Regions from separate parts of the Kocuria sp. ICS0012 genome, predicted to be linked through region 2. Evidence: predicted binding sites of a transcription regulator. Region 2 holds the regulator's gene; the other holds the start of a gene.
What was found. Region 2 encodes HrcA, which represses chaperone genes, less so after heat shock. Its sites were predicted from a motif close to TTNGCACTCGNNNNNNNCGAGTGCNAA; they were not measured.
Positions count from the first base shown of each region.

Region 1: the regulator HrcA is predicted to act here: its motif matches at 7,346-7,372, upstream of groES (co-chaperone GroES).

Region 1 covers NZ_LZMM01000077.1:70,404-81,280, reverse strand. The annotation lists gene tsaD (tRNA (adenosine(37)-N6)-threonylcarbamoyltransferase complex transferase subunit TsaD) at 1-548, shown strand, start outside; gene A5728_RS12270 (glutamate--cysteine ligase) at 570-1,715, opposite strand; gene A5728_RS12265 (class I SAM-dependent methyltransferase) at 1,819-3,189, opposite strand; gene A5728_RS12260 (siderophore ABC transporter substrate-binding protein) at 3,351-4,331, shown strand; gene A5728_RS12255 (ABC transporter permease) at 4,411-5,388, shown strand; gene A5728_RS12250 (iron chelate uptake ABC transporter family permease subunit) at 5,381-6,418, shown strand; gene A5728_RS12245 (ABC transporter ATP-binding protein) at 6,415-7,170, shown strand; gene groES (co-chaperone GroES) at 7,504-7,800, shown strand; gene groL (chaperonin GroEL) at 7,908-9,491, shown strand; gene A5728_RS12230 (acyltransferase family protein) at 9,722-10,877, shown strand, end outside.
Region 2 covers NZ_LZMM01000031.1:5,612-16,488, reverse strand. The annotation lists gene lepA (translation elongation factor 4) at 1-57, shown strand, start outside; gene hemW (radical SAM family heme chaperone HemW) at 57-1,301, shown strand; gene A5728_RS04210 (DUF4870 domain-containing protein) at 1,307-1,738, opposite strand; gene A5728_RS04205 (DUF3097 domain-containing protein) at 1,952-2,830, opposite strand; gene hrcA (heat-inducible transcriptional repressor HrcA) at 2,994-4,016, shown strand; gene dnaJ (molecular chaperone DnaJ) at 4,079-5,221, shown strand; gene A5728_RS04190 (16S rRNA (uracil(1498)-N(3))-methyltransferase) at 5,218-5,979, shown strand; gene A5728_RS04185 (GerMN domain-containing protein) at 6,002-6,958, opposite strand; gene A5728_RS04180 (PhoH family protein) at 7,103-8,188, shown strand; gene ybeY (rRNA maturation RNase YbeY) at 8,236-8,691, shown strand; gene A5728_RS04170 (GTPase Era) at 8,744-9,793, shown strand; gene A5728_RS04165 (LCP family protein) at 9,889-10,877, shown strand, end outside.

The DNA.
Region 1 (10,877 bases), on a different contig from region 2:
TGCTCGGACTCTCCTACCCCGGTGGACCGGCGATCGACAAGGCCGCGAAGGACGGCGACCCGACGGCTTTCGCGTTCCCCCGGGGGCTGACGGCGGGCAAGTACATGGGGTCGGCCGAGAATCCCGGTCCGCACCGTTACGACATGTCCTTCTCCGGCTTGAAGACGGCCGTGGCCCGCGTGGTCGAGGCGTTCGACGCCGCCGGTCAACCCGTCCCCGTGGCGGACGTGGCCGCAAGCTTTCAGGAGTCGGTCGTGGACGTGATCGCGCGCAAGACCGTGCTGGCGTGCACCGAACACGGGATCACCACCCTTCTCATGGGCGGGGGCGTGGCCGCCAATTCCCGGTTGCGGGAGGTCGTGACCGCGCGGTGCGGTGAGCACGGGATTCCCGTGGTGATCCCGCCGCTGTCCCTGTGCACCGACAACGGCGCGATGGTGGCCGCCCTGGGCTCCCGGCTGGTGGCGCAGGGCCGTCAGCCCACCGGGATCTCGTTCACCGCGGACCCCGGCCTGCCGGTGTCCGCGGTGTCGATGCCCGCGGCGTAGTCCTGCCGGGCCGTATCCGGATCAGCGTTCCGAGCGGTTGCGCTCCACGATGTCCATGACCACGGCGCGCAGGTCCCCGCCGTTCTCCCGGGCCACGCGCCGTTGGCGCTGATAGCCCACAGCCCCGCTCATCATGGTCTCCACGTGCGCGAGCTCGCGGGCGCAGCCGAGCTCGTCCGCGAGGGGTTCCAGATCGGTGAGCAGATCCGCGAGGTCCTCCGTGACCAGGCGCTCGCGGTTGCGGGTGTCCCGGATCACCACGGCCTCGAGACCGTAGCGCGCGGCGCGCCACTTGTTCTCCTGGTGGTGCCACGGGGGCATCACGGGGATCGTCCCGCCGTCGTTGAGGGAACGGGAGAAGGACTCCACCAGGCACTGCGTCAGTGCGGCGATCGCGCCCACCTCCCGCAGGGTCGAGGGACCGTCGCACACGCGCATCTCCACGGTCCCGAAGCGGGGGACGGGGCGGATGTCCCAGCGGTTCTCGGAGATCTCCTCGATCACGCCGGTCTCGATGAGGTCGTTGACGTAGGACTCGTACTCGCCCCACGTGTCGAAGTGGAAGGGCAGCCCCGCCGTGGACAGCTGCTGGAAGATCAGTGCCCGGTGGGACGCGTACCCCGTGTCCTGGCCGCACCAGTACGGCGAGTTCGCGGACAACGCGAGCAGGTGGGGGTAGTAGTTGAGCAGGCCCTCCAGGACGGGCAGGGCCTTGTCCCGGTGGTCGATGCCCACGTGCACGTGGGCCCCGAAGATCACCATCTGCCGGCCCCAGTACTGCGCCCGGTCCAGGACCTTGAAGTAGCGTTCCTTGTCCACCACGGGCTGGTCCGCCCACTGGGAGAACGGGTGGGTCCCCGCGCCGAAGATCTCGAGGGACCGAGGATCCGTGATTTCCCGGATCCGGTCCTGGGTGTCCGCGAGCTGGTCCACGGCCTCGCCCACGGTGTCGCACACACCGGTCACCATCTCCACGGTGTTCTGCAGGAACTCGCCCGTGACATGGGGGTGGTCCCCCTCCTCACCGAACTGCGGGTGCTGCGCCACGAGGGCATCGAGGACCTCCTGGCCGCGCGGGGCGAGCTCGCCGCTCTCGCGCTCGACCAGGGCGACCTCCCACTCCACACCCAGGGTGGAACGTTCGGAGCTGTGGAAATCAATCTGCACGGCGTGGTCCTCTCATGGGTGCACCGGGATCGGCGGTCGTGACCTGAACCGGGACGTCGTTGCCGACCACCGGGGTGTCGCGCGCGGTCCGAACACAGGGGTATCAGTGTACGAGGTTTACGGCGAGCACCACGCGCCGTTCCTTCCCCGCCTGTTCGAGTCGCGTCATGACCAGGGTCGCTCGCTGCGAACCCCGGGGTGCAAGTTGCTTACGCAGTTGCTCGGGGGTCACGTCCGTGCCGCGTTTCTTGATCTCCAGGGTCCCCACGTCCTGCTCCCGCACCCACTTCTTGAGGGTCTTCACGGTGTGGGGCAGCACCTCGCGCACCTCGTACGCGGTGGCCAGCGGGGTGTGCACGAGCGTGTCCGAGCTCAGGTACGCGATCGCGGGATGGATCAGACGCGCTCCGATGCGCTGCGCGAGATCGGTCACGAGCCCCGCGCGGATCACCGCGCCGTCGGGCTCGTAGAAGTACTGCCCCACCGCGCCCAGCAGTTCCCCTTCCGCCGCGGGCGACTCCCACGTCGCGGAGGTCAGTTCGGCCGCCGACGACGCCGCGGCACCGTCCCGGGATGCGTCACCGCTCCGGCCGTCCCCGGCACCCGGCGCGTCGTCACCCGGCACGAGCGCGTCGTCGGCGGCGCCGGGAAGGCGGGGTGCGCCGTCGTGTCCGAGGACCAGGGCGGCGCGTGCGACGTCCGGGCGGCGCACGGCGTTGAACCACAGCGCGGCCTCCACCACGTCACCGTGCTGTGAGATCCACTGGGCCTCCGCGGCGCGCGGGACGTGCTCGTGGGGGATGCCGGGACCGAGCTTGGCGCCCACGGAGAGCCCCCGGTCCGCGAGGTCCGTAACGAAGGACAGGGGAGGGGAGAAGGCCTCCGGGTCGAACAACCGCCGCGTGCGCCCATGACCCGAGACCCGGCGCGCGGGGTCCAACCACACGCCCTGCGCGGGACCGGACTCAAGGGCGTCCAGGTCCAAGGACTGCGCGTCCGCGCACACGACGCGAGCGCGCGGCCACCCCGTGAGGTTGACGGTCGCCACGGCCGCGGTGACCGGGTCCCGCTCGACCGCGGTGACCGTGCGCTCGAGCGCGGCCAGGGCCAGCGAGTCCGCGCCGATCCCACATCCCAGGTCCACCACGTGCTCGATCCCCGCTTGCGCGAACCGCTGGGCGTGCAGGGCGGCCACCGACCACCGGGTGGCCTGCTCCACACCATCGCGCGTGAAGACCATATGACGGGCGAAGTCCCCGAACTTGGCGTGGGCCTTGGCGCGCAACCGGGACTGGGTGAGGACCGCGGCCACGAGCTCCGGGTCATGGCCCTGTGCTCGCAGGGACTGGGAGAGCGCGAACGTGGCGTCCGGGTCGTAGGGGCCCAGCGAATCCAGCAGCCGCATCCCCCGCGGGGTCAGCAGCTGGGCGAGGCTGCGGGTCTCGGCGTCGTCGGGGGCGGTGGAGGCGTTCACACGTCCATCACATCACGGCGCGGGGAAGCCGCGGCGAACGCGCGGGCCGCGACGCCCGTCACAGAGCCATTTACATTACGATCCGCATCCCTAATTAGGTTAGGCTCACCTAGTGGCTGGCCGCCCGTAACAGACGACCCCGCGAGATTGCGAGAAGATCCATGTCCATGAACCGATTGATCCCCGGTGTGGCGCTGAGTGCCGTGGCGGCACTGGCCCTCGTGGGATGCGGTGCCAACGCCCAGAACGCCTCCGACACCCAGGCGTCCTCGGCCACCGTGACCGTCACGGACAACAAGGGCGAGCAGACCGTTCCCGCACCGCCGCAGTCCGTGGTGGCCACCGACAACCGGGTGTTCGAGACGCTCGCGGACTGGGGCGTACAGCTCAAGGCCGCCCCCAAGCAGCTGATCCCGAACGGCATCTCCTATGCGAACGACGACGCCGTGGTGGACCTGGGTTCGCACCGTGAACCGAATCTCGAGGCGATCGCCGGGGTGGACCCGGACCTCGTGATCAACGGGCAGCGCTTCGCGCAGTACTACGACGACATCAAAAAGCTCGTCCCGGACGCCGCCATGCTGGAACTGGATCCGCGCGACGATCAGCCGCTGGACGAGGAACTCAAGCGCCAGACCACGGCCCTGGGCGAGGTCTTCGGCAAGCAGGAGGAAGCCCGCCGACTCACCGACGGGCTCGACCAGGCCGCCCAGCGCGCCAAGGACGCCTACGACGGCCAGTCCACGATGGGCGTGATCGTCTCCGGTGGTGACATCGGGTACGTGGCACCGAGCAAGGGACGCACGATCGGCCCGCTGTTCGACATGGTGGGGCTGCAGCCCGCGCTGAAGGTCGAGGGCTCCGACAACCACCAGGGGGACGACATCTCCGTGGAGGCCATCGCCCAGTCCCGCCCGGAACTGCTCATCGTGCTGGACCGTGACGCGGGCGTGAAGACCTCCGAGGGTGCTAGCCCGGCGTCCGAGGTGATCGAGAAGTCCGAGGCCCTCAAGGACGTCCCCGCAGTGAAGAACGGCAACGTGGTCTACCTGCCCGCGGACACCTACACGAACGAGGGGATCCAGACCTACACCGAGATCCTCGACGACATCGCGGAGAAACTGGGAGGCCGGAGCAACTGATCCCTCCCACCCCGCACGACCACCGACGCCCCGCGGGAGCCTCCCGCGGGGCTTCGGCATGATCCAGGAAGCACACGTGATGGTCTCCACTGCACAACGTCCGACCCGCACGGGGGTGGCCCGGGACTGGAAGTTCTGGCTCGCCCTGCTGGTGGTCCTGGGACTGCTCTGGCTGTCCCTGGTCACGGGGGTCGCGGACCTTTCGAACGCCCAGGGTGAGCAGTTCCTGGGTCTGACCCGGATTCCCCGCACGGTGGCCCTGGTCCTGGCCGGTGCCGCGATGGCCATGTCCGGGCTGGTCATGCAGTTGCTCACCCAGAACCGGTTCGTGGAACCCACGACCACGGGCACCACCGAGTGGGCCGGGCTGGGGTTGTTGCTCATGATGATCCTGGCCCCGGACGCCGGGTTGAGCGCGCGGATGATCGGCGCGATCGTGGCCGCGTTCGTGGGGACCATGGTGTTCTTCGCGTTCCTGCGCCGGGTTACGCTGCGTTCCTCCCTGATCGTGCCGATCGTGGGGATCATGCTCGGGGCCGTGGTGGGGTCGATCTCCACCTACCTGGCGCTCGTCACGGACCGGTTGCAGAACCTGGGCGTGTGGTTCGCCGGCAGTTTCACGTCCGTGCTGCGCGGCCAGTACGAGACCCTCTGGGTCGTGGCACTCGTGGCGGTGCTCGTGGTCATCACCGCGGACCGGCTCACCGTGGCGGGACTCGGCGAGGACATCGCGACCAACGTGGGATTGAACTACAACCGGATCATCCTGATCGGCACCGGACTCGTGGCCGCGGCCACCGGCGTGGTCACGGTGGTCGTGGGCAACCTGCCGTTCCTGGGGTTGATCGTGCCCAACGTGGTGTCCCTGTTCCGGGGCGACGACCTGCGCTCCAACCTGCCGTGGGTGTGCCTGCTCGGGATCGGCCTAGTCACGGTGTGCGACCTGATCGGGCGCACGATCATCGCGCCGTTCGAGGTCCCCGTGTCCCTGATCCTGGGCGTCGTGGGCGCTGCGGTGTTCATCGCCCTGTTGCTGCGAAGCCGGCGCCATGTCTGAGGTGACCGCGCTGCGCCACGACCGGGCGCGCACTGGATCGGGGGCCTTCGTCTCCCCGGCCCACCGCCACCGCTACTGGATCACCGCGCTGTCCTTGTTCGCGGCGGGACTCGTGTTCTGCGCGGGCATCCTCACGTGGGACAACCCCCTGCCGTTCGGCACCCCGGGGTTCTGGCGGATCGCCGAGTCCCGGGCCACGAGCGTGGTGGTGATCCTGATCGTGGCGGTGAGCCAAGCCATGGCCACGGTCGCGTTCCAGACCGCCGCGAACAACCGGATCATCACGCCGTCGATCATGGGTTTCGAGTCCCTGTACGTGCTCATCCAGACCTCGGCGGTCTACTTCCTGGGTGCGGTGGGGGTCAGTGCGGTGCAGGGGCTGCCGCAGTACGCCCTGCAGGTGAGCCTCATGATCGTGTTCGCGCTGGGGCTCTACGGCTGGTTGCTCTCGGGCAAGTACGCCAACGTGCAGGTGATGCTGCTGATCGGCATCGTCCTGGGCGGCGGGCTCGGCGCGGTGTCCACCTTCATGCAGCGCTTGCTCTCACCGAGCGAGTTCGACGTGCTCAGCGCCCGCTTGTTCGGCTCGGTGGCCAACGCGGATCCCGGGTACTTCCCGCTGGCCGTGCCGCTGTGCGTGGTGGCCACGGTGGCTCTGTACGTGCACTCCCGCACGCTCAACGTCATGGCCATGGGGCGGGACGTGGCCACGAACCTGGGCATGGACCACCGCCGGGAGCTGCTGCTCACCCTGTTCTGGGTGTCCATTCTGATGGCGGTCTCCACGTCCCTGATCGGGCCCATGACGTTCCTGGGGTTCCTCGTGGCGATCCTGGCGTACCAGTTCGCGGACACCCACGACCACCGCTACGTGTTCCCCATGGCCGCGCTGATCGGTTTCGCGGTGCTGTCCGGGGCCTATTTCGTCCTGAAGAACATCTTCTACGCGGAGGGCGCTGTGTCCATCATCATCGAGCTGGTGGGTGGCAGTGTCTTCCTCTTCGTGATCCTGAGGAGGGGCAGACTGTGATCCAGTTGACCGGACTGGTCAAGGAGTACGGCACGGACATGGCGATCGGGCCGGTGGATCTGCAGATCCCCGCCGGTGGCGTGACCGCGCTCGTGGGGCCCAACGGCGCGGGGAAGTCCACGCTGTTGACCATGATGGGTCACCTGCTGGGTCCCGAGGCCGGCACCGTGGAGATCGGCGGTCACGACGTGAGCAGGACGCCGCCGCGCGAACTCGCCAAGGTGGTCTCCACGCTGCGCCAGGAGAACCACTTCACCGCGCGGCTCACCGTGCGCCAGCTCGTGGCGCTGGGTCGCTTCCCCTATACGCGTGGGCGGATCACCCGGGACGACGAGCGGATCATCTCCGAGTCGATCGACTTCTTCGACCTGGGACCCCTGCAGAACCGTTACCTGGACCAGCTCTCGGGCGGTCAGCGCCAGCGCGCCTACGTGGCCATGGTGCTGTGCCAGGACACCGAGTACCTCCTGCTGGACGAGCCCCTGAACAACCTGGACATGCGCCACTCGGTGCACATGATGCATCACTTGCGCCGCGTCGCGGACGAGCTCGGACGCACCGTGCTGATCGTGCTGCACGACATCAACTTCGCGAGCCACTACTCGGACTGGATCTGCGCCGTGAAGGACGGTCGCGTGGTGGAGTTCGGCCCGCCCGAGCAGATCATGACGGACGAGACCCTCACGCGCGTGTTCGACACCCCGGTCACGTGCCACGACGGTCCCCACGGACGGCTCGCGGTCTACTACTGACGCGGCACGCAGGGCTCTCCGGCCACTCCTGACGCGGCTCGGACGGCTCGCCGGCCACTACTGACGCGGCCGCGGGGAGGCTGGGGACAGCGGCGTCGTACCCGCGGATTGCGCCCAGAGGCGAGCGTGGCGGGCGCGCCTTGACCGCGTGCGGCCCGTCTCCCTACAGTGATGATTAGCACTCTCATGGTGAGGGTGCTAAAGGCCAGGCGCTCAATCGGCACCGCGACGACGGTTGGCACGCCAACTGGCCTGTGGCGGACGCGGTCATGGGACCCCATGACACGGCGCGTTCGCACACCGTCTCACACGCCTAGAAGAAAGGGAGAGATCGTGTCGGTCTCCATCAAGCCTCTCGAGGATCGCATCGTGGTTCAGCCGCTGGCCGCTGAACAGACCACCGCTTCCGGTCTGGTCATCCCGGACACCGCCAAGGAGAAGCCGCAGGAAGGCACCGTCCTGGCCGTGGGTCCGGGCCGCGTGGACGACAAGGGCAACCGCATCCCCGTGGACGTCAAGGAGGGTGACGTGGTCATCTTCTCCAAGTACGGCGGGACCGAGGTCAAGTACAACGGCGAGGAGTACCTGGTGCTCCCCGCGCGCGACGTGCTGGCCGTCATCGAGAAGTAATCCCCGCAACGACTTTCGTGCGCGGTGCCCGGACGTTCGCCCGAGAACGGGCCACGCGGGCACCGCGCCGTCATTTCCACACCCTTCTCGTTTCGTAAGGAGCACACATGCCCAAGCAGTTGGTGTTCAACGACGCCGCTCGCAAAGCGCTCGAATCCGGTGTCAACCGACTGGCCGACACCGTCAAGGTCACGCTGGGCCCCCGCGGGCGCAACGTGGTCCTGGACAAGAAGTGGGGCGCACCCACCATCACGAACGACGGCGTGACTATCGCCCGTGAGGTGGAGCTCGAGGATCCGTACGAGAACCTCGGCGCCCAGCTGGCCAAGGAAGTGGCCACCAAGACCAATGACGTCGCCGGTGACGGCACCACCACGGCGACCGTCCTCGCGCAGGCCATCGTCAAGGAGGGTCTGCGCAACGTGGCCGCCGGAGCGGCCCCGGGCGACATCAAGCGCGGCGTGGAAGCTGCCGTGGCCACCGTGGCCCAGCGTCTGCTCGACAACGCCCGCCCCGTGGAGGGCAAGGACGTGGCCCACGTGGCTGCGATCTCCGCGCAGTCCATGGAGATCGGCGAACTGATCGCCCGCGCCTTCGAGACCGTGGGCACGGACGGTGTGATCACCATCGAGGACGGTTCCTCCACCGAGGTGGAGCTGGACGTCACCGAGGGCATGCAGTTCGACAAGGGCTACCTGTCCCCGTCCTTCGTCACGGACCCGGAGCGCCAGGAAGCCGTCCTGGACGACACCTTCGTGCTGCTGTTCCAGGGCAAGATCTCCTCGGTCCAGGACCTCATGCCCGTGCTCGAGAAGGTGCTGCAGGCCAAGAAGCCGCTGACCATCATCGCCGAGGACGTCGAGGGCGAGGCCCTGTCCACCCTGGTGGTCAACAAGCTGCGCGGCACGCTCGACGTCGTGGCCCTGAAGGCCCCCGGTTTCGGTGACCGCCGCAAGGCGATCATGCAGGACCTGGCCGTGCTCACGGATGCGACCGTGATCACCCCCGAGCTCGGCATCTCGCTCGAGGGCGTGGACGTGTCCCAGCTGGGCAACGCCCGCCGGATCACCGTGACCAAGAACCAGACCACGCTCGTGGACGGTGCGGGCTCCTCGGAGGCCGTGGCCGAGCGTGTGGCGGAGATCAAGGCGGAGATCGCCCGCACGGACTCCGAGTGGGACCGTGAGAAGCTCCAGGAGCGCCTCGCGCGCCTGGCCGGTGGCATCTCGGTGATCAAGGTCGGTGCCGCGACCGAGGTCGAGCAGAAGGAACGCAAGCACCGCATCGAGGACGCCGTGTCCTCGACCCGCGCGGCCCTCGAGGAGGGCATCGTGGCCGGCGGCGGTTCCGCGCTGGTCCACGCTTCTAAGGCGCTCGACGGCACGGACCTCGGTCTGACCGGGGACGCGGCTACGGCCGTGACCATCGTGCGGCGCGCCCTGACCCAGCCCCTGCGCTGGATCGCGGAGAACGCGGGCCAGGACGGCAACGTCGTCGCGGCGCGTGTGGCGGACCTCGAGCCCGGCAACGGCTACAACGCCCTGACGGACGAGTACGAGGACCTGCTCGCCGCGGGCATCATCGACCCCGTCAAGGTCACCCGTTCCGCTCTGCAGAACGCGGCGTCCATCGCGGCGCTCGTGCTCACCACGGAGACCCTCGTGGCGGAGAAGCAGGACGACGAGGACTGAGTCCTCCCGATCCTTCCGGGAATCGCTGAATGGCCGGCGGCCCGCCCCTTTCGGGGGGTGGGCCGCCGGTCGTCTGTGGTGCTGCGACCGGCGACGGTGCTCGACGTCTGCCCCCGCGCGACCGGGTGGCTCAACCCGCAGGCCATGCGCGCTGCCCACCTACGGAGACGGGTCGGGGCGGAACCGGGTGCGATGTGATCGGTGCGCCCCGCTGCGTTTAGGCTGACCAGATGCGCATTCCCCCAGCCTTGGATCCCGTTGCCGGTTCATCCCCGCTCCCGGTGGGGCAGCGACCCCGGTGGGCTGCCGGATCCTCCTCCGCGCAACGGGTGCAGCGGTACTCGGGGTTCCGCCCGGAGGTGCAGGGGTTGCGGGCGATCGCGGTGCTGCTCGTGGTCGTCTATCACGTGTTCATGGGCCGGGTGTCCGGTGGTGTGGACGTCTTCCTGCTGATCTCGGCGTTCTTCATGACCCTGTCGTTCGTGCGTCGGATCGAGGGCGGGCGGCCTCTGGGGCTGGGCCGGTACTGGCTGCACACGTTCAAACGCCTGCTGCCCCTGGCCACGGTGATCATCCTGTTCACCCTGGCGCTCATCTGGCTCGTGTTCCCGCGCACGGACGTCGCGGAGTTCCGGTCCCAGGGCGTGGCCTCGATCCTGTACCTGGAGAACTGGGCCCTGGCGGCGAACGAGGTCAACTACTATGCGGCGGACCACTCGACCGCCTCTCCCTTTCAGCACTTCTGGTCCCTGTCCGTCCAGGGCCAGGTGTTCCTGGTGTGGCCGCTCATTTTCGCGCTCGCGTGGTTCGTCAAACGGCGCACGGGGCGTAACAGCATCCCCGTGCTGGCCGTGTGCTTCGGTCTCGTGTTCGCCGCCTCGCTCGCGTTCTCGGTGGTGACGACGGCGACCCGGCAGGGGTTCGCGTACTTCGACACCCGTGCCCGACTGTGGGAGTTCGCGCTGGGGTCGCTCATCGCGCTCGCGATCCCGTACCTGCACCCGGGCCGCGTGCTGCGCGTGGTGCTGGGCTGGCTCGGTTTCGTGAGCATGGTCCTGGTGGGCATCCTCGTGGACGTGCAGGGCGCGTTCCCGGGTTGGATCGCGTTGTGGCCGCTGCTGTCGGCGGCGGCGATCATCGTGGCCGGGCAGACGGGATCGCCGATCGGTTTCGACCGGTTCCTCTCGTGGGGTCCCATCGTGCGACTGGGGGATGCGGCGTACGCGCTCTACCTCGTGCACTGGCCGCTGCTGATCTCCTACCTGGTGCTCCGGGAGCGCCCCGAGGCGGGGCCCCGGTCCGGTGTGGCGCTCGTGGTGCTCTCAGTCGTACTGGCACTGCTGTTGACCCGGTGGATCGAGACCCCGTTGAAGCGGTGGGCGTGGC
Region 2 (10,877 bases):
GCCTTCGTGGCCGCGCTGTCCTCGGACGAGGACACCGGGAAGGACAAGAAGAAGTAATGCCCGCCCAACCGGAGGGTGATCCCGCACCCCGGGACGGCGCGCTCCCCGCGGCATCGGTCGCCCGCGCCACCGATCGCACCCTGAGCCTGTACGTCCACGTCCCGTTCTGCGCGGTGCGCTGCGGGTACTGCGACTTCAACACCTACACCATGGACCAGCTCGGGGACGGCGTCTCCCAGCGCGACTACCACGCCGACGCCGCCGCGGAGGTCCGCTTCGCCCGGTCCGTGCTCGACGCCGCCGGGGCACCGCCGCGCGCGCTGCACAGCGTGTTCTTCGGCGGGGGTACGCCCACCCTTCTGCCCGCCCGGGAGCTCGCGCTCATGCTCGAGCAGGCCCGGGAGAGCTTCGGGCTGGCCCCGGACGCCGAGGTCACCGTGGAAGCCAACCCCGACTCGGTGAGCGAGGAGACATTCGACGTGCTCGCCGCGGCCGGGGTTACCCGGGTGTCCTTCGGGATGCAGTCCGCGGTGCCCCACGTGCTGCGCGTGCTGGAACGCACGCACACGCCGGCGAACGTCCCGCGCGCCGTCGGCTGGGCCAAGGACCGCGGACTGGGCGCGAGCGTGGACCTGATCTACGGTACACCGGGGGAGAGCGTGGCCGACTGGCGCACCTCGTTGGAGGCCGCGCTGGCCATGGACCCCGACCACGTCTCCGCGTACTCCCTGATCATCGAGGACGGCACCAAGCTGGCCGCCCAGATCCGCCGCGGTGAGGTGCCGGACGTGGATCCGGACGACCAGGCGGAGAAGTACACGCTCGCGGACGCGCTGCTGTGCGAGGCCGGGTTCGAGTGGTACGAGGTGTCCAACTGGTCCCGCGCGGCCCACGGGCGCAGCGCGGTGCAGAACCGCAGCGTGCACAACCTCGCGTACTGGCGCAATCAGGACTGGTGGGGGATCGGCCCGGGGGCGCACTCACACAGTGACGGCGTGCGCTGGTGGAATCTCAAGCACCCGTTGCCCTACACGGCCGCCGTGCGCCGGGGTGACTCACCGGCCGTGGGCCGCGAGACCTTGGATGGCGAGACGCAGTACGTGGAACACGTGATGCTCGGGATCAGGATCCGTGAGGGAATCCCGCTCGAGGGGCTGCGCCCGGAGGGGCGGCACGCGGTGGCCGGATTGATCGCCGACGGCTGGCTGGACGGCGCCGCCGCCCTCCGCGGGTCCGCGGTCCTCACGGACGCGGGGCGTCTGATGGCCGACGCCGTGACGCGCCGCTTGCTCGACTGGTGACCGTGTCAGGAGTTGCGGGCCGCGAACTTGTCGTAGAGGTGGGTGTTGAACCGGTACTGGTGCGGTTCGCCGCGGTTGACCGTCACGCCCGCGCGCACGGAGGTGATGGCCAGGAACAGCCAGGTCACGGCGGCGATGACCGAGAAGAGCCATCCGATGAACGGGATGAGTGAGAGCACGATGCCCGCGAGGATCACCAGGGTGGGCAGCATGGTGTAGTTGGCGGCTTCCCGGGATTCCTGAGCGGTGAAGGGACCGCGGTCCTTGAACACCCGGTGGATCATGTAGCTGGGCAGTACGCCCACCACGCCACCCAGGTGGGCGAGGGTGGCCCACTGCCGGTCCTGGGACACGTCCAGGGGTTGCGCCACGGGGGCCACGGACTCGAACGGAGTCTCGGCGGAGCGAGTGGAGGGGGAGGGAGCAGCGTCAGTCACGAGCGGGTGTGCCTTTCACGGGCGGTAGCCATCCGGGTCGGTGGACGCCGGTGCTCCCATCCTACGGTCGTTCCCGCGTGGCTCGCGCCGGACGACGGCACCAGGCGTCACCGACGCTGAGGGTTACCGCTAACGCGGGTCACCGAAGCCGTAGACCACCGGCTGTGAGCGCCGTCGACGTCGTGGGTCACCGCAGGTCAGGCGCAGCCCGGGTCAGGAATCGGCGGCGTCCGGGGCGGTGAGGAAGTCGATGAGCTCCTCCACGCGGCCCAGCAGGGCCGGTTCGAGGTCTGCGTACGTGTTCACTCGTGCAAGGATCGCCTGCCACGCCCGCCCCACGTCCTGGGGTGTGCGGTGCGGTAGGCCCAGCGCGCGTGCCATCCCGGTCTTCCAATCCACCCCGCGCGGGATCACGGGCCACTCCCGGATCCCCAGGGCGCTGGGCTTCACGGCCTGCCAGATGTCCACGTAGGGGTGTCCGAGGATGAGCACATTGTCCCGGGCACCCGGGACCGCGAGCGCCTCCTGGGCGATCCTGGACTCCTTGGAGCCCGCGACCAGGTGGTCCACTAGGATCCCGAGCCGGCGCTGCGGGCCGGGGTGGAACTCGGCGATGGCTGAGGGGAGGTCGTCGATCCCGTGCAGGGGTTCCACCACGGTGCCCTCGACCGCGAGGTCGTGGCCCCACACCTTGGCCACGAGCTCGGCGTCGTGGTACCCCTCGACCCACACACGCGACTCCTTGGCCACGGACGCGCGCAAGTTCTCGACCTCGACCGACCCCGAACGCGTGATCCGGGGCTTGGCCGGGGCGCTGCGGGTCTCGGGCGGGCCCAGCCGCACGGGTTCGCCGTCCAGGAGGAAGCCCGGGCCCAGGGGGAAGGACTTCACGCGCCCGTGCCGGTCCTCCAGACCCACCACGCGCATCCCGCCGATGGTCTCCACGCCCACGACGGCCCCCACCCACCCGGTCTCCACGTCCTCGAGCACCATGTCCCGGGCCACGGGGACGTCCCGGGAGACGGGACCGGTGCGGGCGACGTCGGGACTGCCTAGGTCCTGGGGACCCCAGGACCAGCCGGATGCGTTCACGGGCGACTCCTCCACGTCGTGCCGCGGCGCGAGCGCGCCGCCGGGCAGGCGAATCAGCCGCGAGCGTATCAAAATCGGCCCCTGACCCACGGGCCCTTGACTGCCAGGATTAGCACTGTGAACTCTTGAGTGCCAGAATTGCCAGCAACGGGAGGTGAGACACATGGAGCATCCGCGCCGAGCGCAGATCCTGCGCGCCATCGTGGAGGACTACGTCCATTCGCGTGAACCCGTGGGGTCCAAGGCGCTCGTGGAACGCCACCGTTTACCCGTCTCCTCCGCCACGGTGCGCAACGACATGGCCGCCCTCGAGGAGGACGGGCTGATCGTGGCACCGCACACGAGCTCGGGTCGGATCCCCACGGACCGAGGTTATCGCGAGTTCGTCAATCAGATCGCAGCCCTGGAGCCCCTCACCTCCGCCCAGCGCCGCGCGATCCAGGTGTTCATGGACGGCGCCCAGGACCTGGACGACATCATGGAGCGCACCGTGCGCCTGCTCGCCCAGCTCACCCACCAGGTGGCCGTGATCCAGTATCCCGTGCGCACCGGGATCACCGTGCGCCACGTGGAACTCGTGGACGTGGGGGACGCCCGCGTGCTCGTGATCCTGATCCCCACCACCGGACGCGTGGCCCAACGCACCGTGGAACTGCCCGTCACCCTGACCGAGGCCCAGCTGCTGGAGCTGCGCGCCCACGTGCTCGCACGCCTGCTCGGCACGCCCGTGGAAGACGTCCCCGACGCCGCCGTGACCCTGCCCCCGGTCCTGCCCGAGGAACTGCGCGACGCCGGGACCGCGGTGACCGGGGCGCTCGCGGTGCTCGCAGCGGTGTCGGACGAACACCGCTTGGTGATGGCCGGGACCGCGAACCTCGCGCGCTTCAGCGGGGACTTCCCGCAGAGCATCTCCCCGGTGCTCGAGGCGCTTGAGGAACAAGTGGCCATGCTGCGATTGTTGTCCGAGATGCAGCAGGACGAACGCGGGGTCGCGGTGCGCATCGGCTCCGACCACAGCGACGACCCCCTGGCGGAGGCGTCCGTGGTGGCCACGGGTTACGGTCCGCACGCCGCGTCCAAGGTGGGAGTCGTGGGGCCCACACGCATGGACTACCCCACGACCATGGCCTCCGTGCGCGCGGTGGCCCGCTACCTGTCCAAGAACCTGGGGGCTGAGCGCACGTGAGCGCCGCCCGCCCCGCTCGACCGTAGAACCGTAGAACCGACGAAAGAAGAAACGACGACATCGTGAGCGATCACTACGAAACCCTCGGCGTGAGCCGGGACGCCAGCGCCGAAGAGATCAAGCGCGCCTACCGCAAGAAGGCCCGCAAACTCCACCCGGACGTGAACCCCTCACCCGAGGCCGCCGAGGAGTTCAAGCGCGTCTCCCACGCCAATGACGTCCTCTCCGACCCGGACAAGCGTCGTGTCTACGACGCCACAGGCAACGAGAACGGCACGGACACCGGCTTCGGCGGGGGCTTCCCCGGCACGGGCTTCGGCTTCTCCGACATCTTCGAGACGTTCTTCCAGGGCGCGGGAGCCGGTGGCCAGCGCGGCCCCCAGTCCCGCACCCGCCAGGGCCAGGACGCCCTGATCAACGTGCGGATCTCCCTCAAGGACGCCGTGTTCGGCATGGAGAAGGACATCACGGTGGACACCGCCGTCGTGTGCCCCACGTGCCAGGGCACGTGCTGCCAGCCCGGCACGAGCCCCGTGACGTGTACCATGTGCCGCGGCTCCGGCCACATGCAGTACCAGCGCCAGTCCATCCTGGGCATGGTCACCACCCAGGCCCCGTGCTCCCAGTGCAACGGCTTCGGCACCGTCATCGAGAGCCCGTGCCACGAGTGCTACGGCGAGGGCCGCGTGCGCGACCGCCGCCCCCTGACCGTGAAGATCCCCGCCGGCATCCAGTCCGGCAACCGCATCCGCCTGAGCGGCCAGGGTGAGGCCGGCACCGCCGGCGGACCCAACGGCGACCTCTTCGTGGAACTCAAGGTGGATCCGGACCCCACCTTCCTCCGCGAGGGCGACGATCTCCACGCCCGCCTGCGTATCCCTATGACCGCCGCCGCGCTCGGCACCACCGTGAGCCTCGAGACGTTCGACGGCGCTCGCACGGTGGACGTCGATCCCGGCACCCAGTCCGGTGCGACCGTCACGCTCGACGACTTGGGCGTCACCCACCTGCGGGGCAAGGGCCGCGGGGACCTCAAGGTGCACTTCGAGGTGGAGACCCCCAAGGACCTCTCCTCCGAACAGCGCGAACTGCTCGAGCGACTCGCCGAGCTGCGCGGTGAGGAAGCAGCGGACGGTACGACCGTGAACACCAACCACTCCGGTGGGTTCTTCTCCCGGTTGCGGGACCGGTTCAACGACCTGTGACCAACCCCGTCTTCCACGTCCCCGCCGAGGACCTCTCCCGGGCGCACCCGGGGGAGGTCCTGGACGTCGCGGGTCCCGAGGCCAAGCACGCGGTGACCGTGCGGCGCCTGCGCGCGGGGGAGGCCCTGGACCTCGTGGACGGGCACGGCACCCGTGCGGTGTGCACGTTCGACTCCGGGGCCAAGGACCGGATGAGCGTGACCGTCCAGGAGATCCACCACGACGCCGCGCAGCAGCCGGAGTTCACGCTGGTGCAGGCACTTGCCAAGGGGGACCGGGACCTGCAGGCCGTGGAGGCCGCCACGGAACTCGGGGTCTCCCGGGTGATCCCGTGGCAGGCGGAACGCAGCATCGTGCGCGTCCACGCGGACCGCGCGGCCAAACTCATGGCCAAGTGGGACTCCACCCTGGCCGCGGCGGCCAAGCAGTCCCGGCGCGCCCGCTGGCCCGAACGCGGTGACTGGGTGGACACCGCGGGTCTGGCCCGGCTGATCGCTGCGGAACCCCAGATGCTGTGGCTCGTGCTGCATGAATCGGCGAGCCCACGCTGGTCCACCCCGGACGTGACCCGGTGGGGCGATCGGCCCCGGATCGCGGTGATCGTGGGCCCGGAAGGAGGGATCGGTGACGGAGAGCTCGAGGCGTTGTGCGCCGCCGGTGCTCAGCCGATGCGCCTGGGGACCACTGTCATGCGATCGTCCACCGCGGGACCCGCGGCACTGGCCGCGCTGCACGCGGTGCTCGGGCTCTGGGACTGACCCGGGACCCAACGGGGAGGGCTCAGTCCCCGGCGCGCACCGTGATCGTGTGATCGTCGGACACGGTGGTGCCGGAATCGTCCGTGCCGCTCACGCGCACGGTGTACGTCCCGGGGTCGAGCGTGACACTCGTGCGTAGTTCCGTGCCCGTGGTCGGATCTGAGCCGGGGGAAGCGGGTGCGATGTTCCCACTGTGCACGACGCGGTCGTCCTCGAGCACCTCCCAGCGGGCGTCACGCACCGAGGGCAGCACGCGGGCGAAGACCGTCACGAGGCTCTTGGGTTCCGCCCCGGTCTGGGGGTCCACGAGCCACACGGGCGCGGCCAGTGCGGAGTCACGCGTGAGCGGGGCATTAAGTTCCACGGCTCCGAAGGCCTTGTACCCGCTCTGCCCGTTCACGAGGACCCGCACCTCCTTGGCCGTGGACGAGTCCAACAGCCCGGCGGTCACGGCCGCCGCGGAGACCGTGTACACCATTTGCTGCAGTGCAACCCGCGCGTCCTGCGGGGAGAGTTGGGAGGCGAACGCGGCGGCGGGCAGGTCCACGGTGATGGTTCCGTCCGGGGACACGGAGGTGCCCACGGTGTCCACGGCGGACCACAGGGACCGGTAGTCCGGGTCCGCGGGGGTGGCCGAGGTGACCATGAGCGCCGCCTGGGCCACGGGGTCGGTCGTGTCCTGGGAGGTCGGGGTGCGGAACTCGCGGAACAGGTAGCGCGATTGGTCCCCGGTGCCCACCCAGTACACGGGGGCCTGTTCGGTGGCCACGCCTTCCATCGCGGTGTCCGTGTTCATGGGCGCGGAGGCGATCCCGGGGGCGGCTTCGGAGTTGTGGTCCGGTCGGTCGGCGGCGGTCCCGCACGAGGCCACGACCGCGGCGAGCGACACGGCGAGCGCCCCCGTCGCGGCGCGCCGAAGTCCGCCGGGCGCGGTGGCGCGACGACGCTGCGGCTCGGTCGTTCCTGCGGGATTTTTCACGGCTACACAACTTACCCACCGGGAGCCACGGGCGCTAACGTCGCACGTGGATCCGGGCGGACCGTTATTGGATTGCAACCTGCGGCGCGCGAGCCCGTCGGTCCCGGCGGGTCCGGGTCCGCGCGCACCGGTAGGCTGGACCCGATGAGCGAACCAACCGAAGGGACCGAGGCACTGAGCACTCCGCCCACCGAACGAACCCGCGTCACCGTGCACGTACCGGATCGGGAGACCGCCGTCCGGACCTTGGGCCACGGGGACGCGACCTTGCGTCTGCTCGAGCAGCAGTTCCCGGCCGTGCGGATGACCGTGCGGGACCTGGACGTGGCCCTCGAGGGGCCCGTGATCGACACCCGCCTGGCCGCCTCCCTGCTCGAGGAACTTCTCGCGATGGCGCTGCGCGGCACCGAGATCACCGAACGCACGGTGCTGCGAGTGGCCCGCATGATGCGTGACGCCCAGGACCTGCGCCCGTCGAGCGCGCTGTCCACGAGCATCCTCTCCACCCGCGGCAAGACCATCCGGCCCAAGACCGTGAACCAGAAGACCTACGTGGACGCGATCGACGAGCACACCGTGGTCTTCGGGATCGGGCCCGCCGGTACCGGCAAGACGTACCTGGCCATGGCCAAGGCCGTGCGCGCCCTGCAGGCCAAGGAGGTCAACCGGATCATTCTCACGCGTCCCGCGGTGGAGGCCGGCGAGCGACTGGGCTTCCTCCCGGGTTCGCTCAACGACAAGATCGACCCCTACCTGCGTCCCCTCTACGACGCCCTGCACGACATGATGGACCCCGAGTCCATTCCGCGGCTCATGGAGGCCGGGACCATCGAGGTCGCCCCGCTGGCCTACATGCGCGGGCGCACCCTCAACGACGCCTTCGTGATCCTCGACGAGGCCCAGAACACCACCCCGGAACAAATGAAGATGTTCCTCACCCGTCTAGGCTTCGGCTCACGGATCGTGGTCACCGGTGACGTGACCCAGGTGGACCTGCCCGGGACCACCAAGTCCGGACTGCGCCAAGTCCAACACGTGCTCGGGAAGATCGACGACATCGCGTTCTGCGAACTGACCTCCGCGGACGTGGTGCGCCACGAACTCGTGGGCGAGATCGTGGCCGCCTACGACCGGTTCGACACCACCAACCGCCACCGCGTGGAACGAGCCCGCCGCAAGGACGAACGCCGAGCGGCGTCGTCCGAGCGCACCGGGGGAGACACCCCGTGAGCGTGGCCTTCGACCTGCCCTGGGACACCCCCGCCGAACAGGCCGAGCTGCCCACTGCCTACCGCGCCGTGGACACCGACCAGCTCGAGGCCCTCGTGGACCTCGCCTTCACCCGCTGGCACCTGCACCCCGACACCGAGGTCAGCATCGCCGTGGTGGACGAGACTCGCATGGCCGAACTGCACGAACAGTGGCTGGACCTGCCCGGAGCCACCGACGTCATGTCCTTCCCCATGGACGAACTGCGCGAGGGCACCCCCGACGACCCTAGCCTGGGCGTCCTCGGGGACGTCGTACTGTGCCCACCCGTGGCCGAACGCCAGGCCGCGGCCGCCGGCCACAGCACCCAGGACGAACTGTGCCTGCTCACCACCCACTCCCTGCTGCACCTGCTGGGCCACGACCACGCCCACGAGGACGAACGCGCCCGCATGTTCACCGCCCAGCGCTCGCTGCTCGAGGAGTTCCTGGGCCGGGACGCGCCCGTGGAGACCATGACGTGAGGCGCCGCACCGCCTCCGACCCCCGCACCGACTGAACGACCGAGGACCCGCGATGACCCAGCCCACTGAACAGCCCGCTGACTTCCGCGCCGGTTTCGCCGTGTTCGTGGGCCGGCCCAACGTGGGCAAGTCCACGCTGACCAATGCGCTCGTGGGGCGCAAGGTCGCGATCACGTCCAACCGTCCGCAGACCACGCGGCACACCATCCGCGGGATCGTGCACCGCACCGACGGTCAGTTGATCCTCGTGGACACCCCCGGCCTGCACCGTCCGCGCACGCTGCTCGGTCAGCGGCTCAACGACGTCGTGGCCCAGACCCTGGGTGAGGTGGACGTGATCGGGTTCTGCGTGCCCGCGGACCAGAAGGTGGGCCCGGGGGACCGGTACATCGCCCAGCAGGTCGTCGCCGCCGTCGGGCGCACCCCCGTGGTCGCGATCGTGACCAAGGCGGACCTCGTCCCCCAGCAGCGCCTCGCCGAACAGCTCGTGGCCGTGAGCGAGCTCGGGCGCGAGGTCGTCACCGAGGAGCGCGCCCAGCGCGACGCACGACGACGACGTCGCGACGCGGCGCCGTCCGCCAAGGGCACCGGCGGTCGCCCGGCCGCGCAGCGCACCGAGGACACGCCGGCCGGATGGGCCCACGTGATCCCCGTGAGCGCGGCGGACGGCTTCCAGATGGACGAGATCGCCGAGCTGCTCGTGTCGCTGATGCCCGTCTCCCCGCCCCTGTACCCGGAAGGGGACCTCACCGACGAGCCGGAGGTCACCATGATGGGCGAACTCATCCGCGAGGCTGCGCTCGAGGGCGTGCGGGACGAACTGCCCCACTCGCTCGCCGTGGTCGTGGACGAGGTCTCCGAACGTGAAGGCCGCTCACCGGACAACCCCATGCTGGACGTCCACGCGAGCCTGTACGTGGAACGGGACTCCCAGAAGGCCATCGTGATCGGCAAGCGCGGTGCGCGACTGCGCGAGATCGGGACGCGCGCCCGAGCCCAGATCGAGTCTCTACTGGGCACCCGGATCTACCTGGACCTGCACGTCAAGGTCGCCAAGGAATGGCAACGGGACCCCCGACAGCTGTCCAAGCTCGGGTTCTGACCGGACACACACCACACGCCAACCCGGTGCCGTAGCCTGACCCACCAGTCAGGGCCGCACGCCCCCCCGATCCGAGACCCCAGGAGACGTCACCGGTGGATCCCAGCTCAGCACCACGCCGGAGCCGCCGGAGTTCGCGTACGAGCGCGCCGTGGAGCACGCACCCCGCCCGCCGCACGAATCGCGACGGCGAGGCGTACGACCTGCGCCAGACCGGACGCCATCACCGCGCCCATGTCCACCGCCCCTCGGTACGCAGGATCGCCGTGATCCTGGCCGTGTTCGGGCTGCTGGCCGTGCTCGGCATCGGCGGGATCGCCGCGCTGCGCCTGACCGGCAACCTCACCTCGAGCCCCCTGAACCTCTCCGACGGTGCCGAGAACGTGGACGACGGCCCCCTGGACATCCTCATTATGGGCTCGGACACCCGCCACGGTCAGGGCAACAGCGAATACGGCAGCGAGGACGACGCCGAGGGCCGCACCGACGTCATGATGCTCATGCACGTGACCGAGAACCGCGACGCCGTCACCGTGGTCTCCTTTCCCCGGGACCTCTTGGTCAGGATCCCGCAGTGCACGGACCCCACGAGCGGCACCGTGTACCCGGCCACAACCGGGATGCTCAACAGTGCGGTGGAACACGGCGGCCCTGGGTGCACCGTGGCCGCGATCAACCGACTCACCGGCGTGAACATCGACCACTTCATGCTCGCCGACTTCAACGCCGTCAAGGAACTCTCCAGCGCCGTGGGCGGCGTGCAGGTGTGCGTCAACGAACCCGTGGATGACCCCAAGTCCGGGCTGCGTCTGCCCGCCGGGATCTCCTCCGTGGAGGGCGAACAGGCACTCGCGTTCCTGCGTTCCCGCGCGGCGTTCGGCAACGGTGGGGACGAGGCCCGCATCCGCTCGCAGCAGTCGTTCCTGGCGTCCCTCACGCGCAAGATCCAGGCGGACGGGACGCTCACCAACCTCCCGCAGCTCTACCACATCGCCGAGGTGATGACCCAAAACCTACACGTGGACCAGGGGTTGACCTCCATCCCCACCCTCGTGGGCATGGCCGGTGCGCTCAACGGCATCGA